Regions from separate parts of the Duganella sp. LjRoot269 genome, predicted to be linked through region 1. Evidence: predicted binding sites of a transcription regulator. Region 1 holds the regulator's gene; each other region holds the start of a gene.

The links. The regulator LexA, encoded in region 1, represses DNA repair genes until DNA is damaged. The targets are predictions, from matches to a motif close to ACTGTATNNNNATACAGT.
Region 2: the regulator LexA is predicted to act here: its motif matches at 2,629-2,646, upstream of ACSQ3S_RS29865 (DNA topoisomerase IV subunit B).
Region 3: the regulator LexA is predicted to act here: its motif matches at 2,602-2,619, upstream of imuA (translesion DNA synthesis-associated protein ImuA).

The regions. Positions count from the first base shown of each region.
Region 1 is NZ_CAXUSL020000001.1:5,733,511-5,738,562, forward strand. It holds gene rplI (50S ribosomal protein L9) at 1-281, opposite strand, end outside; gene rpsR (30S ribosomal protein S18) at 316-606, opposite strand; gene priB (primosomal replication protein N) at 622-927, opposite strand; gene rpsF (30S ribosomal protein S6) at 958-1,344, opposite strand; gene lexA (transcriptional repressor LexA) at 1,585-2,223, shown strand; gene ACSQ3S_RS25630 (hypothetical protein) at 2,257-2,844, opposite strand; gene ACSQ3S_RS25635 (tetratricopeptide repeat protein) at 2,884-3,648, opposite strand; gene ACSQ3S_RS25640 (hypothetical protein) at 3,748-4,320, opposite strand; gene ACSQ3S_RS25645 (cystathionine gamma-synthase family protein) at 4,408-5,052, opposite strand, start outside.
Region 2 is NZ_CAXUSL020000001.1:6,679,980-6,685,031, forward strand. It holds gene kdpA (potassium-transporting ATPase subunit KdpA) at 1-716, opposite strand, end outside; gene ACSQ3S_RS29850 (potassium-transporting ATPase subunit F) at 716-805, opposite strand; gene ACSQ3S_RS29855 (TorF family putative porin) at 1,170-1,931, opposite strand; gene ACSQ3S_RS29860 (hypothetical protein) at 1,947-2,447, opposite strand; gene ACSQ3S_RS29865 (DNA topoisomerase IV subunit B) at 2,671-4,668, shown strand; gene parC (DNA topoisomerase IV subunit A) at 4,682-5,052, shown strand, end outside.
Region 3 is NZ_CAXUSL020000001.1:2,673,205-2,678,256, reverse strand. It holds gene ACSQ3S_RS12040 (hypothetical protein) at 1-661, opposite strand, end outside; gene ACSQ3S_RS12035 (hypothetical protein) at 658-2,349, opposite strand; gene imuA (translesion DNA synthesis-associated protein ImuA) at 2,642-3,385, shown strand; gene ACSQ3S_RS12025 (Y-family DNA polymerase) at 3,318-4,790, shown strand; gene ACSQ3S_RS12020 (error-prone DNA polymerase) at 4,794-5,052, shown strand, end outside.

The DNA.
Region 1 (5,052 bases):
GTGACGGAGCCGAACAGACGGCCGTCAACACCAGCTTTTTGCGAAACGTTCACGGTCATGCCGTTCAGTTTCTCGCCTTGGGCTTGCGCGGCGGCCAGTTTGGCGGCAGCAGCTTTTTCCAGTTCAGCGCGCTTGACTTCGAATTCAGCAACGGCTGACGCGGTAGCGCGGCGAGCCATTTTTTGCGGAATCAGGAAGTTACGTGCGTAACCGTCTTTAACTTTAACGACTTCACCCAGGTTGCCCAGGTTGACGACTTTTTCTAACAGAATGATTTGCATAGTTCTTCTCCAGGATCTTATCTAGACTACGCAATTAAGCGTGGTGCAGATCGGTGTAAGGCAGCAGCGCGAGGTAGCGGGCGCGCTTGATTGCGGTGTCAACTTGACGCTGGTAGTGCGCCTTGGTACCGGTCAGACGTGCTGGCATGATTTTGCCGTTTTCCTGGACGAAGTCCTTCAGGGTGTCGACGTCTTTGTAGTCAACTTGTTCAACGTTTGCTGCGGTGAAGCGGCAGAACTTCTTACGTTTGAACAATGGGTTTTGTTGCTTGCGCTTTTCTTTCAGCTTGAGCTTGTTTTTGTCGAACTTTTTACCGAATGCCATTTTAGGCTCCTGTATTTAAATTGAGCTGTCTGGGACAGCACTAAAATCAATGATGTGAAACACCAGGCTTTTGCTATTGCGATTCTTCTTGTTCAGAAAACCGGTGAACTGATACATGCCTGCCAGTGGCGCCTGACTGAAGCGGCCTGAAATCTCGCCCGCGGCAACCGCGGAAATTTCAAACTCGCTCAATCGGGCGATGCCCGCCTCCATCTGCTGCGACCGGTGCTGCAGGACAGCGTTCACGATCGGCATGCCGGCCGGGGTATAGCGCAAGGCGTCCCGTTCGGCGATCAACGCGATGAATTGGCTTACATTCACTGGAGCTGATTCAGCCCGGTTCTGAAACAATTAGGCCGCAGGAGCAGCAGCGGCTGCTGGAGCTTCGGTGCGATGCGATTTCGCTGCATCTTCACGTTGTACCGACTTCATCATCGGCGAAGGAGCGGTTTCCGCTTTCTTCATCTTGACGGTCAGGTGACGCAGCACGGCATCATTGAATTTGAAGGCGGTTTCCAGCTCGACCAGGGTCTCGTTGTCGCATTCGATGTTCAGGCAGATGTAGTGTGCTTTAGCCAGTTTCTGGATCGAGTAAGCCATCTGACGACGGCCCCAATCTTCAACACGGTGCACGGCGCCGCCGCGGGTCGTTACGGTGGTTTTGTAACGCTCGATCATGGCGGGCACTTGCTCGCTCTGGTCCGGGTGGACGATAAATACTATTTCATAGTGACGCATGCAAACTCCCTTAAGGACTGTGAATATAGCCCACCCTGGCGTCAAGACAGGTGTGGGAAGAGGTAAGCCCGCGACTATATCAGCTTTTGGGCCAAAAAACCAGCCCTGGCCCGCCGCCGAAATTCCCTGCCCTATGAGGCCGCATGAATTTATTTCGCGCAAAGCAACAAATCCTCTTGCATTTCCTCTCACACTGTACAAAAATACAGACTGTCTATATACACAGGCCCAACGGACTCTATGATCAAGCTCACCGCACGACAGGAACAAATTCTCAATCTGATCAAGGATGCCATCGAAAACACCGGCTTCCCGCCGACCCGTGCCGAGATCGCCAATGAACTGGGCTTCAAATCCGCCAACGCGGCCGAGGAGCACCTGCAGGCGCTGGCGCGCAAGGGCGCGATCGAGATCGCCGCCGGCACCTCGCGCGGTATCCGCCTGCTGGGCGTGCATGCCGAGCCGGCGATGCCGAAGGTGCCGCCGTCGCTGATGATGTCGCTGCCGCTGATCGGCCGCGTGGCCGCCGGCTCGCCCATCCTGGCGCAGGAAAACCTGGAAACCAGCTACAGCGTCGATCCGGCGATGTTCTCGTCCAAGCCGGACTACCTGCTCAAGGTGCGCGGCGAATCGATGCGCGACGCCGGCATCATGGATGGCGATTTACTTGCGGTGAAGAAGGTGGACAGCGCCAAGAACGGCCAGATCGTCGTGGCCCGCATCGGCAACGACGTCACGGTCAAGCGCTACCGGAAGACGGGATCCACGGTGGAATTGTTGCCGGAGAATCCGGACTTCAAGATCATCAAGGTCGATCCGGAAGCGGACGAGTTCGCGCTGGAAGGCCTGGCGGTCGGCCTGATGCGCAGCTGGCACTAAGTTCGCGCCAGCTGCCCGGACGCCGCTATGGTCTTAGCGGCGGTTGTCCGCGGTCGGACGCTGGCCAGGCATGGCGCTGCCGACAACATAGGAAGCCATGCCGTTGTCGCTGTTGTTGACCGAATAGTAGTTCTGTTTGAAGTGCTTGACGTAGCTCGGGTCCTTCAAGAATTCCGAGGTGGCCTGCGCCCACAACTCCGCCTTGACGTCCAGCGCCTGCGCCTTGCGCTGCATCTCCATGGCGATCTCGGTATAGGCCATATCCATGCGCGTGGCCGCGACCTTGCGCTCGGCATCGGTCATCACCGCCGCCACGTCGGCCGGAATGGCTTTGCCGGCCGGCAGCAAGGCGTTATAGCTGCCGATGAACTGGTTGTAGCACTCACTCCATTCAGCGATATTGTTACGCACCTGCTTGACGCCGTCGCGGGAAGCGGAATGGGACGGCATCACCGGCTCGGCGCAGTTGGCCTTGGCGGCCAGGTCGGCACCGTCGTAGCGGCTGGTGTAATAGTCGATGTCCGCCTGGTGCGCGCGGCGCTTGGCGACGATCTGGTCCACATCGGTCGTCCCCGCAGCCCAAGCCTGCGTGCCCATCACCATCATCAGACCAGCAATCATTGCAACTCTCATCGCTTACTCCCGGTTATCACATCGTAGTTATTTGGTGCTCTTGCCCATGATAGAACTGCCGACCCGCATGTTCTGGTCCCAGTTCTGCTGCTGGTCGGTTTCGGCCTGGCGCTGGGTCAGCGCGTTCTGGCTGCGGGCGCTGGCGGTCTTGACGTACTCGGTGGTCTTGGCTTCCCAGGCTGCCTGCGCCAGGTTCACGCTGTCGGCCTGCTTCTTCGCATCGGCGCCGGCGGCCGCGTAGGCCTGGTCCATGCGCGCGATGGACTGGGCAAATTCGGCATCCGTCATCAGGTTGGGCAGGTCGGCCGGGATTGCCTTGCCGGCTGGCAGCAGGCTGTTCAGGTTCTTGACGAAACCGTTGTAGCAGGCCAGCCAGGCGTCGACGTTGACGCCGACCGCCTTGATGTCCCTGACATTGGTGGACATCGCTGGAATGTCCGGCTTGACGCAGTTGAACTTGCTCAGCGTAATATCCGAGCCGTCGTACTTGTTGGCGTAGTAGTCGATCTGGCTCAGCTTGGCCTGGCGCTGCGGCGTCATCTGCAAGGCCGCCTTGGCGTCGGCCACGCCCGCGTCGGCGGCCTTCTTGAACAGCTCGTCGCCCTTGGCCATATCCACCGCCGTGCCTTCGCCGTACCAGTACAGTTCGCCCAGGTGGAATTGCGCGACGGCGTTGCCGCCGGAGGCCAGCTTGGCGTAGATCGGCAGCGCGCGGGTGTAGTCCTTGGCGGCCATCAACTTGTCGGCATCGGCCAGTTCATCCGCCAGCACGCTGCCGCTGACCAATACCATGCACAACCCGATTATCGACGAAGCTTTCATGTCACACCTTTTTAGTTATAGTCTGAAAAACCAAGTGTATAAGCAAACTTAAGGATTTGGCAAAACAATTCAGTGCTTGACCGCCAGCGTGGGTACCGGACCCGACGCGCGCGCGGTGGAGGCGCCATTGCGGGCCTCGGTCTGCTGCACCAGGGCGACCTGCTGCGTGCGGGCGTTCTCGGTGGCGACGAATTCGTTGGTCTTGGTTTGCCAGGCTTCGCGGGCGGCCATGATCTGGTCGGCGCGCTGCTTGCCTTCGGCGTAGACGGCGGCGTAGGCGTGATCCAGCCGGGACAGTGCCTGCTTCAACTCGTCGTCCGTCATCAGGTCGACCAGGTCGTCCGGAATGGCTTTGCCGACAGGAAGCACGTCGTGCAGTTTTTTGACGAAACCGTTGTAGCAAGCCATCCAGGCGTCGATGCCGGCGCCGACGGCCTTGATGTCCTGCTTGGTTTCGGAGCGGGTGGGAATGTCGGGCTTGACGCAGTTGAACCTGGCCAGCGCGACATCGGCGCCGTCGTAGCGCTGGGTGTAGTAGTCGATGTCGGACTGGCGGGCCCTGTGCTGGTCACTCTGCAGGTCTTCGGCCTGGACTGCGCCGGCCGCGGCCAGCGTTAACGCAAACACCAAAGCAGTTTTCATTGTTCCGCCCCTTGGCTTTAAATATATTAAAGCCAAGTGTATAGAAAAAGATAACTGCGCACAAATATTCAAATGTGCAGTTTTGTATCAGCAGCCTTCCAGCGCGCAGGCGAAGTCGTCCAGCAGATCGTCGGCGTCTTCGATGCCGACCGACACCCGTATCAGCGATTCGGCGATGCCCATCGACGCGCGGCGCTCGGCGCCCATCTCGTAGAAGATGGTGTGGGCCACGGGAATCACCAGCGTGCGCGTGTCGCCCAGGTTGGACGCCGGAATCGCCAATTTCAGGCGATTGAGGAAATCGAAGCAGTCGATGCCGTCCTTCAGCTCAAAGCTCAGCAGCGAGCCGTAACTGTGGAACAGCTCGGTCGAGATGCCATGCTGCGGGTGCGACTTCAGCCCCGGATAGTGGACCGCGGCGACGCGCTCGTCCGCCTCCAGCATCCCGGCCAGCGCCAGCGCGTTGCTGCTGGTGCGCTCCATGCGCAGCGCCAGCGTTTCGGCGCCGACCGCGATGTGGTGCGCCGCTTCCGGCGCCAGCGAGGCGCCGAAGTCGCGCAGGCCCTTGGCGCGGATCTGCGCCAGCCCCCATTGCGCCGGCGCGGCCTTCTTGTAGTTCTCGTAGATATTCGGGAACCTGCTCCAGTCGTAGACGCCGGTGTCCGTCAGGCTGCCGCCCAGCGCGTTGCCGTGGCCGCCGATCGACTTGGTCAGCGCATTGATCACCAGGCC
Region 2 (5,052 bases), 950 kb from region 1:
GGCTCGCCCTTGGCGTCCTTCAGCGGCTGGCCGTCGGCGCCCACTTTGGGCTGGGTGTAGGTCACGGCATCGAGCAGCCGCACGTCCTTGTAGGCCGAGAAGTTCTGGATCACGCCCTGCCCCATCAGGAACACGGCGAACACCAGCGACAGCGGCAGCAGCACGTACAAGGCGGAGCGGGTGACGTCTGCCCAGAAGTTACCGATGGACTTGGCCGAGCGCGACGAAAAGCCGCGGATCAGCGCATAGGCCACGGCGATGCCGGTGGCGGCCGAGAAGAAGTTCTGCCCCGCCAGCACCAGCATCTGGGTCAGGTAGCTCATGGTCTGTTCGCCGCTGTAGCCCTGCCAGTTGGTATTGCTGACAAAGCTGACGGCGGTGTTGAACGAGGAGTCGGCGCTGACGTTGGCCAAGCCCTGTGGATTCAGCGGCAGGAAGGCCTGAACGCGCTGCAGGGCGTACACGGCAAGCGCGCCGATGCCGTTAAACAGCAGCAGCGCGATGGCGTAGGCTTTCCAGCCCTGGCCTTCGACCGCGCCATCCTTGCCTGCAATCCCGGCCAAGCGGTACAGCAGCTTTTCGATCCGGCCCATCCAGCCCATGCCCGGAATGGCGCTGCCGTCGCCGACGCGGGTCAGCAGGATGCCCAGCGGCCAGGCCAGCGCCAGCAACGCGGCCAGGAACGCCACCAGCAGTAGTATCGATTGCATGGTCATCACAGTTCCTCCGCTTTCAACAGCGCCACGACCAGGTACACCAGCAGGCCGGCGGAGGCGATTGCGCCGATCAGATAGAAGATGCTCATGGCTGGCCTCCCAGCTTGTCGCAGCCGGCGGCAAACGCCACGGTTACGACAAAGAACACCACCATTGCACCGATAAATACTATGTCCATCACACCCTCACAGGTCTTGTTTTGATAATGAGAAGGTTAGCGGGAAGGGTCTAAAGATTTTGTAAAGACTTGGAGAGCGGGTGTAAACAAACCGTAAAAATCGCGGGGAGTCGAACTGGCCGGCAGGAACGGGCATCGCAGGATCCATCGGCGATCGTATTAACCGCCGTGGAAAGAAGCCACGCTCCGCGGAACCCGGCCCGGGTTGGACGCTGCCTGAGCGTCGCAAGTACCGCTTCCGTCTAGAGGATGTCGCCTTCGATTGAAGACCGTTTTTAAAAGGTTTTGTTAACAATCACCTGCAGCGCGGTCTTGCCGAGGAACTTGCCGTTGGCCGGCGAAGCGTAGGCGGTCTTGCTGGCGTTGGTGCCGATGACGGCCAGCGCGCCGGTCACCACGCCGAAGTCCCTGGTCACGCCGATTTTCCAGTCGGTGTAGCTTGCCGCGTCGTTGTGCCTCACTTTCTGATGACCCGCATGCAGGTTGACGGTATAGCCCTCGCCCGCATCGATATTGGCGCCGATATCGAGGTAGCCGCTGTTCTTGCTGTCGACGAAGCCGAACAGGTTGGTCACCGCGTGCGAATACTTGACGTAGGCCGGGCCGTAGCCCAGCTGGCCGTAGATTTCGGCGGTGTTGGCGTCGACGAAGCCGGACACCTTATCGAGGCCGTTCGACGGGTACACATAACCCAGAACGCCGACGTCATACGACACCGCCTCGCTCACCTGTCCACGCTGGCCGGCGTAGATATCCCATTCGACGTCGCCGCCACCGCCCGCGTCCTTGGTCCACTTGATGGTCGACAGCCAGGTGCCGGCATAGAAGCCGGTCGGGTTGTTGACGTAGTCGAAGCCACCCTGCAGCGCCGGCTGCAAGCGGGTTTGCGAAATGCCGCGATATCGGTAATCGCTGACGACGGCGGCGTTGAAGCTGGTCTCGTTGTCCGGCTTCGCCGCCGGCGCGGCATCCTGCGCGCGCACGCTGCCGCCAAAGACAGCGGCGAAAATTGAGGCGGAGAGTATTAACTTCTTCATGATGCGGTCTTTCTGCTAGTGGGTAAAAACTTCGTGATAGAGGGATTCCATGTCGCCGTTGGCGCCCGCGTGCAGCACGGTGTGGGCCAGCGTCGCCGACATCACATGCGCCACATAAGCGCGCACCGCCGCCAGTTCGGACGCATCGGCGTCGCCGACGAGCACGAACAGCACCCGCAGCCCCGGATTGAACATGCGCGCCGCGTTCAGCCGCGCGATCAGCGCATACTGCCCCGCCAGATCGGCCTGCGACGGCGCCAGCGGCACCACCGCCAGCCGGGCGGCGATCAGCGCCGCCCGGTTATCGGCGGAGTCACGGCCCGCGGTGTCGATGACGATGTCGCAGCGGCGGCTGCGCAGCCGTTCCAGCTCGGCCACCAGCTCGCGCCCCGAAACGGTGCGCGCGGCGGTGTCGATCAGCGTCACGGTATGGCCGCTGCGGGCGCGCAGCCGGGCCAGATGGGCGGCCACTGCGGCCCTGGCGGCGTCGTTCTGGTTGGCGATGGCGATGATCATGCAAGCCCCTGTTTTGATCGTTGCGATACAAAACAGCTTATCGACGCCGCCGTAAAAACGGTCTAAAAAGGCGGGCCGTCGTTGTAAACATCGTGTATAAATTGGCCCGCGCCTTTTTTTTGGCCCTTTTCCGCCGCGATTGCGCCCGGTTGAGGATAGAATACGCAAACGCCCGCATAAAACTGTACATAAACCCAGTATTAAACCTCAAGCTTGATCACGTATGGCCACTAAAAAACCAGTTTCCGACTACAGCGAATCATCCATCCGGGTCCTCAAGGGCCTGGAACCCGTCAAGCAACGCCCGGGGATGTACACCCGTACCGAGAACCCGCTGCACATCATCCAGGAAGTGATCGACAATGCCTCCGATGAGGCGCTGGGCGGGCATTGCAAAAACATCATCGTCACGCAGAACGCCGACGGCAGCATCACCGTCGAGGACGACGGTCGCGGCATCCCGGTCGGCCTGCACCCGGAAGAAGGCGTGCCGACGGTGGAAATCGTCTTCACCCGCCTGCACGCCGGCGGCAAGTTCGACAAGGGTTCGGGCGGCGCCTACGCGTTCTCCGGCGGTTTGCACGGCGTCGGCGTGTCGGTCACCAATGCGCTGTCCAAGCGCCTGGAGATCACCGTCTGGCGCAAGGAGCCCGACGGCACCGGCCTGCACAAGCTGGCCTTCGAGCACGGCGACGTGGTCGAGCCGCTGTCCTCCATCGTCGCTCCGCGCGACGGCAAGAAGTCCGGCACCCGCGTCACCGCCTGGCCGGACGCCAAATATTTCGACTCGCCGGCCATCTCGCAGACCGAGCTTCAGCGCCTGCTGCGCTCCAAGGCCGTGCTGCTGCCGGGCGTCACCGTCACGCTGGCCAACGCCAAGACCGGCGAATCGCAGACCTGGCAGTACAACGACGGCCTGCGCGGCTACCTGACCGAGGCGCTGGCGCAATCGACCGACGGCGAAACCCTGATCCCGCTGTTTGAAGGCGCGCAGTTCGCCGGGCCGGACGCCGAAGGCTTCGCCGAGGGCGAAGGCGCGGCGTGGGTGGTGGCATGGACCGAGCAAGGCGCCGTGGTGCGCGAATCCTACGTCAACCTGATCCCGACGCCGAACGGCGGCACCCACGAATCGGGCCTGCGCGACGGCTTGTACGGCGCCGTGAAGAACTTCGTCGAGATGCACTCGCTGCTGCCCAAGGGCGTCAAGCTGCTGCCGGAGGACGTGTTCGCGCGCGTCTCCTTCGTGCTGTCGGCCAAGGTGCTGGACCCGCAGTTCCAGGGCCAGATCAAGGAACGCCTCAACTCGCGCGACGCCGTGCGCCTGGTGTCGACCTACTCCAAGCCCGCGCTCGAGCTGTGGCTGAACCACCACGTCGACTACGGCAAGAAGCTGGCGGAGCTGGTCATCAAGCAGGCGCAATCGCGTCTGCGCTCGCTGCAAAAGGTCGAGAAGAAGAAATCGTCCGGCGTGGCCGTCCTGCCGGGCAAGCTGACCGACTGCGAATCGACCGACGTCACGCGCACCGAATTGTTCCTGGTCGAGGGCGACTCGGCGGGCGGTTCGGCCAAGATGGGCCGCGACAAGGAATTCCAGGCCATCCTGCCGCTGCGCGGCAAGGTGCTCAACTCGTGGGAGACCGACAAGGACCGCCTGTTCGCCAACAACGAGATCCACGACATCTCGGTGGCCATCGGCGTCGACCCGCACAACGCCGACACCATGCCGGATTTGAGCGGCCTCCGTTACGGCAAGATCTGCATCCTCTCCGATGCGGACGTCGACGGCTCGCACATCCAGGTGCTGCTGCTGACCCTCTTCTTCAAGCACTTCCCCGGCCTGATCGCCAACGGGAACATCTGCATCGCCCGTCCGCCGCTGTATCGCGTGGACGCGCCTGCGCGCGGCAAGAAGCCGATCCAGAAGCTGTACGCGCTCGACGCCGGCGAACTGGTGGCGATCGAGGACAAGCTGCGCAAGGACGGCCTGAAGGAAGGCGCCTGGTCCATCTCCCGCTTCAAGGGCCTGGGCGAGATGAACGCCGAACAGCTGTGGGAAACCACGATGAACCCGGACACGCGCCGCCTGCTGCCGGTCTCGCTGGGTGCCTACGCGCACGGCGAATCGGCCGCGCGCTTCAATATGTTGATGGGCAAAGGCGAAGCCGCCGCCCGCCGCGCCTGGATCGAAGAACACGGCAACGAAGCCGAAGCCGATATCTAATTACTGACCGACTATGACTCATCAAGCAAATCTCTTTGACGAACCGGCGCCGGAAACGGCAGCCGGCCAGCAGGCTATCGCCACGCCGCCCGCTCCGCCCGCACCACCGATGCCGCCGCAAGGCGGCGACGGCATGGGCGGCGACGGCGGCATGGGCGCCATGGGTGGTGGCGGTGGCGGCGGCGATGACGCTGGCGGCCCGGGCGCCCCGCTGGGCGACGGCGACGGCGGCGATGGCGGCGACACGCTGACCTTGTCCACCTTCGCCGAGCGCGCCTACCTCGACTACGCGATCTCGGTGGTCAAGGGCCGCGCGCTGCCGGACGTGTGCGACGGCCAGAAGCCGGTGCAGCGCCGCATCCTGTACGCGATGAACGAAATGGG
Region 3 (5,052 bases), 3.1 Mb from region 1:
GGAAGGCTGAGAGTCTGCGTTTCTTTTGCTTCGGTGTCTGCAATTTTGAGAATTCGGGAGGCGTAAGAATCCCCTTAATTAGCTGACGCCCAACAGGCACACTGAGTTCAGGATTCGCGATGTTCGCAAGCACGCGCCTGAAAAGGGTCCGATGCTCAGGTGGAAGAATATTTTCGTCAAGCAGATAGTGCTCAGTCCATAATGCGAGCAGTGAGCCGTTAACCATTAAGCTGTCTGCCTGATGGCGACTGTTCCATGCGTCGAGATATTGACTCAACGTTTGTCTAATCTCGGTTTTAAAATTTCCGTTCGTTAAAATTACAAGTTTCCTACGTAATTTCTTATGTTGGGGTAGAACATTTGTAGATAGGAACGTATCGCCTGCATCGTCAATTGATTGGCGGATAGATTGATTTGTTAAGTTCCACTCAGTCCTACCGATATCACCGCATTTAATTAGCCAGTAGAAAATCTTCCGGTGTCCATCTTCTGGGTCTCTTCCTACGGATACGACATCTATACCATATTCTCGAACTCCTTTCTGTGCAGAGAATGGAATATCATGCCCCATACTCGTTACTAAAAGTGGGAGAAGCTTATCTAGCTCACCGGACTCCTTCATTAATCCCAAAAAGCTCTCTAACAATAGGCGGATGCTCATTCGCCCCCCTGTAGCCAGCTCTGACGTTGAATCAGGCCACCCACGGGGTCGGCACGCTCGCTTCGAGGTAGCTCAATTGAATAACTCATGGTACCCATTTTCGTGATGCTCGTTCGACCGTCATACATAATTGTGGCTACCTTTGTTCCTTGCAAAATCCGAACTTTCTTTGCGATGGACGAAAATATCGACTTCTCTTCTGCTGCACGGCCAATCTCACGATTCGTTTTGATATCTTGATGAATCATTGCTAAGTGCTGAGAGCTTGATGGCCTCAGCTCATCCAAACTTGGCAGTGCCTGTCTATCATTTTTTGATTTTACGAGAGTTTTCATAGCGGAGGAATACAATGACGCAGCATTTTTCGACGAAATCTTTGTTTTTTTCTTTTTTAAGAAAAATTTCTCCGAGGAATCAGGATATTCCAGAGTAATGTATTCAATTATCGATTTCGCAATTGCTAAGCCATCAGGTTGCATTTTTTCGGATTCAGCAAGAACGGCAGCAAATGCACACAGCGAGGGGCCATTGTGCGTATATGCAATCAACCGCGCCATCATCCGCCTACGCTGTTCAAAAACCGCCGACACGAATAATTCACAATCTATATCGCACTCAGCTCGGCCTACAATGCAAAATTGCAACAGGTTCCGAAGAGCGGTAGGGTTAGAATTTTTATCCATCAATCGTTTAGTTAGCAACGTGCTAAATAATTCAGCATCCATTATTGCATGGGATAAGCTCTCAAATTTTTCACATAAATCTAAATTTAAATTTTCCTCTGCATATTGCATGACAGAAAACACTTCATCACGAGTATCTTTGTTTGTGACCAACCTAGCAAGTATGGCACCATATTGCATTGAAATTCCGTTATCTTGCAGCGCGATGGGCAAAATTGGTTTCAAAAACTCTGACAAAGGAATTTTTTCAACAGTAACAAGTTTCTTATTTCTTGTTGCCAATTTAAACAAAAATGCTCTAGCTATTGCTACCTGTCCCTCCGAAATTACATTTCTGAGATAGACCGTAGCTTCAACTGAAAATTCAGAAATATCACATAGAACTTGCCAGGCTATGTGACTTTCGGGCTTCTCCTTGCTGAGCTTTTTGATATTGGTAATTACCTCGTCGTGATTGTGACGAACAAAATCTTCGAACTCCGGATTCCTGCTCAGGTTCATCAGCATCGCCACATATAGAAAACCATTCCTTACCGGTGATGTATCGAATTGATGAAGAAAATTGATAGCCGCATCAGGAAATGCTCTAGCATACGCAATTGTCCACGCTAATAACGCAACATCAAGCGCCTCCTCTCTTTCGCCAATTTTCCCTAACAGTGTTATAGCGAATTCAGGCCGGTCTTTAAGTGAGACAGCAATTTCATCTGCCACAACATCTAGAAATGCTCCATCTACTCTTCGAGAGTAATCGCTCAAAGCGTAGATATCTGCATCAGTTCTCATTTTTACTTTCTTTGCCGACTCCAATATCAAGTAAATTGATAACATAAAACTGTCTTGAGTTATCTCGTTTAGGAGCGAGAACAGGTTTAAATCACTATGGAGCGCAGCTATCTCCTCCTGGATTCGTTCATCATCCGGGGGCGGTTTTAGGCTTCGCAACCAATCATTTACATTATTAAGGTTACGAGTGGCCAGAAGCTCTAGTAATTTTTCTCGCATGATGTTGACTTTCTATCATCTAAAAGGTGAGCTCGTGACGTTAAGAATACAGTTTCCTATATCAGGAATACAAATTTTTATCTAGAAATTTGCTCTCGCACCGCTTCCCACATGGCATAACTTTAGTCAGGTCAAAGAATTTTTATAAATTTCTTCGAAAAATTCAAAAGAATCCACCATGAAAAAGTGCCAGTATAGCAATAAAAAACCCCTTGCTAGTCAGCCTCGAGGGACACTATACTGAGCGAAACCACTGTACAAAATCACAGGTAAATTTAACTCAATTGTTGCCATGCTAACCACCCCACTTCCGATTACCACTTCTGCCGAACAGGCTGGCGTGCTCGCAATGCGCGATATCTGGCGGGCGGATGAGCTAGCTGTGTCCCGGTCGACGACTTGCAGCACAGGCCACAGAGCACTTGATGCCGAGCTACCAAATGGCGGCTGGCCTCGGTCTGCCCTGGTTGAGTTACTGGTTCAACAGCATGGCATCGGTGAGATGCAGTTGCTGAAGCCAACCCTCGTGTCGCTGTCCAAGCAGCAGCGTGTCGCTCTGATACAGCCACCATACCTGCCGCATGCCATGGCCTGCCGCTCATGGCAGGTGAATGACCGCAATGTGCTATGGCTCCGCCCAGGCAGCTCTGCTGATGCGTTGTGGTCAGCCGAGCAAATTCTAAAAAACGGGTCTTGCGGCGCCGTCATGCTGTGGCAATCGAACGTCCGTGCGGAGTCGCTCCGGCGGCTGAACCTTGCGGCACAAAGCACGGATACGTGGCTGTGGCTCATTCGCCCACTCGCTGCTGCCGCTGATGCATCCCCTTCGCCTCTACGGATTGCAATCCGGCCTGCACTTGGCGGTGTTTCTGTCGACATCATCAAACGCCGGGGCCCGCACTGCGAAGCTCCTATTTTCGTTTCACTCCCGGATATGCCCGCTGGTCGTCAGCTGGACACAGAACATCATGAAACTCCTGTTCACCGTGCACCTGCCGCTGCTACCACTCGAATCTCTACGACCGCGCTGGTCTGAGCCCGGGGCATACGCGGTTATCGACCAAGGTCAGGTCGTAACGATGTCGCCGGAAGCTGCACGTGGCGGAGTGCGTTTGGGCATGCGCAGCGGTGGCGTATCTGCAGTCGCGCCTGAGACCGTGATTCTTGAACGGTCTCCAGAAAAAGAAGAGCTGGCATTTGACGCAATTTCTACGGCACTCATGCAGTTCACGCCAGAAGTGACCCTTCAATCTGACTTCTCGTTACTACTTGATGTGAGCGCGAGTCTGACTTTGTTTAGAGGGCCGCACGCGTTGTGCTTACGCGTGGCGCACAGTATCGTGACGCTGGGGTTCACCGCGCAGTTGGGAGTCGCACCTACCGCCGAAGGTGCATGGCTCCTGGCACGGAGCTGCCGCGCAAAGGGGGCAATGTTTCGCCGCCGTGTGCTTTCGATGACCACCATGCAGCGCAGGCTGGGCCAATTACCGTGCGGACTCGTGCCTGCGGCCGTGCCGTTTCACGACTGGCTTAACGACATCGGCGCGAAAAGCATAGGCGCGCTGCGCAAGTTGCCCCGTGCTGGCCTTTTGCGGCGAACGAGCAAGGAGCTGTTGGCCACCTTGGACCGTGCTTTTGGCGAAGCGCCAGAGATGTTCGAATGGATTAAGCCACCACTTCAGTTTTCGGCCCGTATCGAGACGTTCGACCGCGTGGAGCATGCCGATGCGTTACTGCATGGTGCGACCAGGTTGATTCTTCAACTCGTCGGATGGCTCACCTCACTACAACAAGCTGTCCGTGTATTCACGTTCCATTTAGAGCACGAGCGCGGCCACGCGGCAGTACCGCCGACTGAACTTCAAATCATGCTTGCTGAACCCGTATGGCATGAGACCCATTTGATTCGACTCCTGAAAGAGCGACTGGGCAAAGTCGAACTGGCCCGGCCAGTGATTGCACTGCGGCTTGAAGCACTGAAAATCGAAGCGATGATGCCGCCCAACGAATCGCTATTTCCCGAACCAGGTGGCTCGCCCCAAGACTACGCCCGTCTGCTGGAACTGCTCACCGCACGTCTCGGACCAGAAGGTGTTTTGGTGCCAGCAGACGTTAATGACTATCGCCCTGAGGTATGTAACTCATGGGTTTCCGTCACGACAAGACGCCCGAAAGCATCTGTAGAAATCATGGACGGTCGCCCTTTCTGGCTGCTGCCAAAACCAATCAAGCTGCTGATGCGCGACGACCGACCTTTTTACGGTGGAAGCCCGTTGAAATTCATAAGCCCACCAGAGCGACTCGAAGCTGGCTGGTGGGACGACCAAACTGCTGCGCGAGACTATGTCGTCGCACAAGGGGCTGACGCCACTTGTTACTGGATTTATTTTGAACGCGTAAAAGAGGACGCACGCTGGTTCCTCCATGGCCTGTTCGCGTGACATATGCATACAATTCCCTCAGGGGCGTCAAAGCCTACGGCGTCGGATTTGCCGGATTATGCAGAGCTCCAATGCTCAAGCTACTTTTCTTTTCTGAAGGGTGCTTCTGCGCCTGAACAGCTCGTTGAACGTGCCCATCAGCTGGGCTACAAAGCAGTCGCAGTCGCTGATGAGTGTTCGCTCGCTGGTGTCGTCCGAGCACATCTAGCCGCGAAAGAATTTGGACTGCATCTCGTGATTGGGAGCCAAATGACCGTGACGC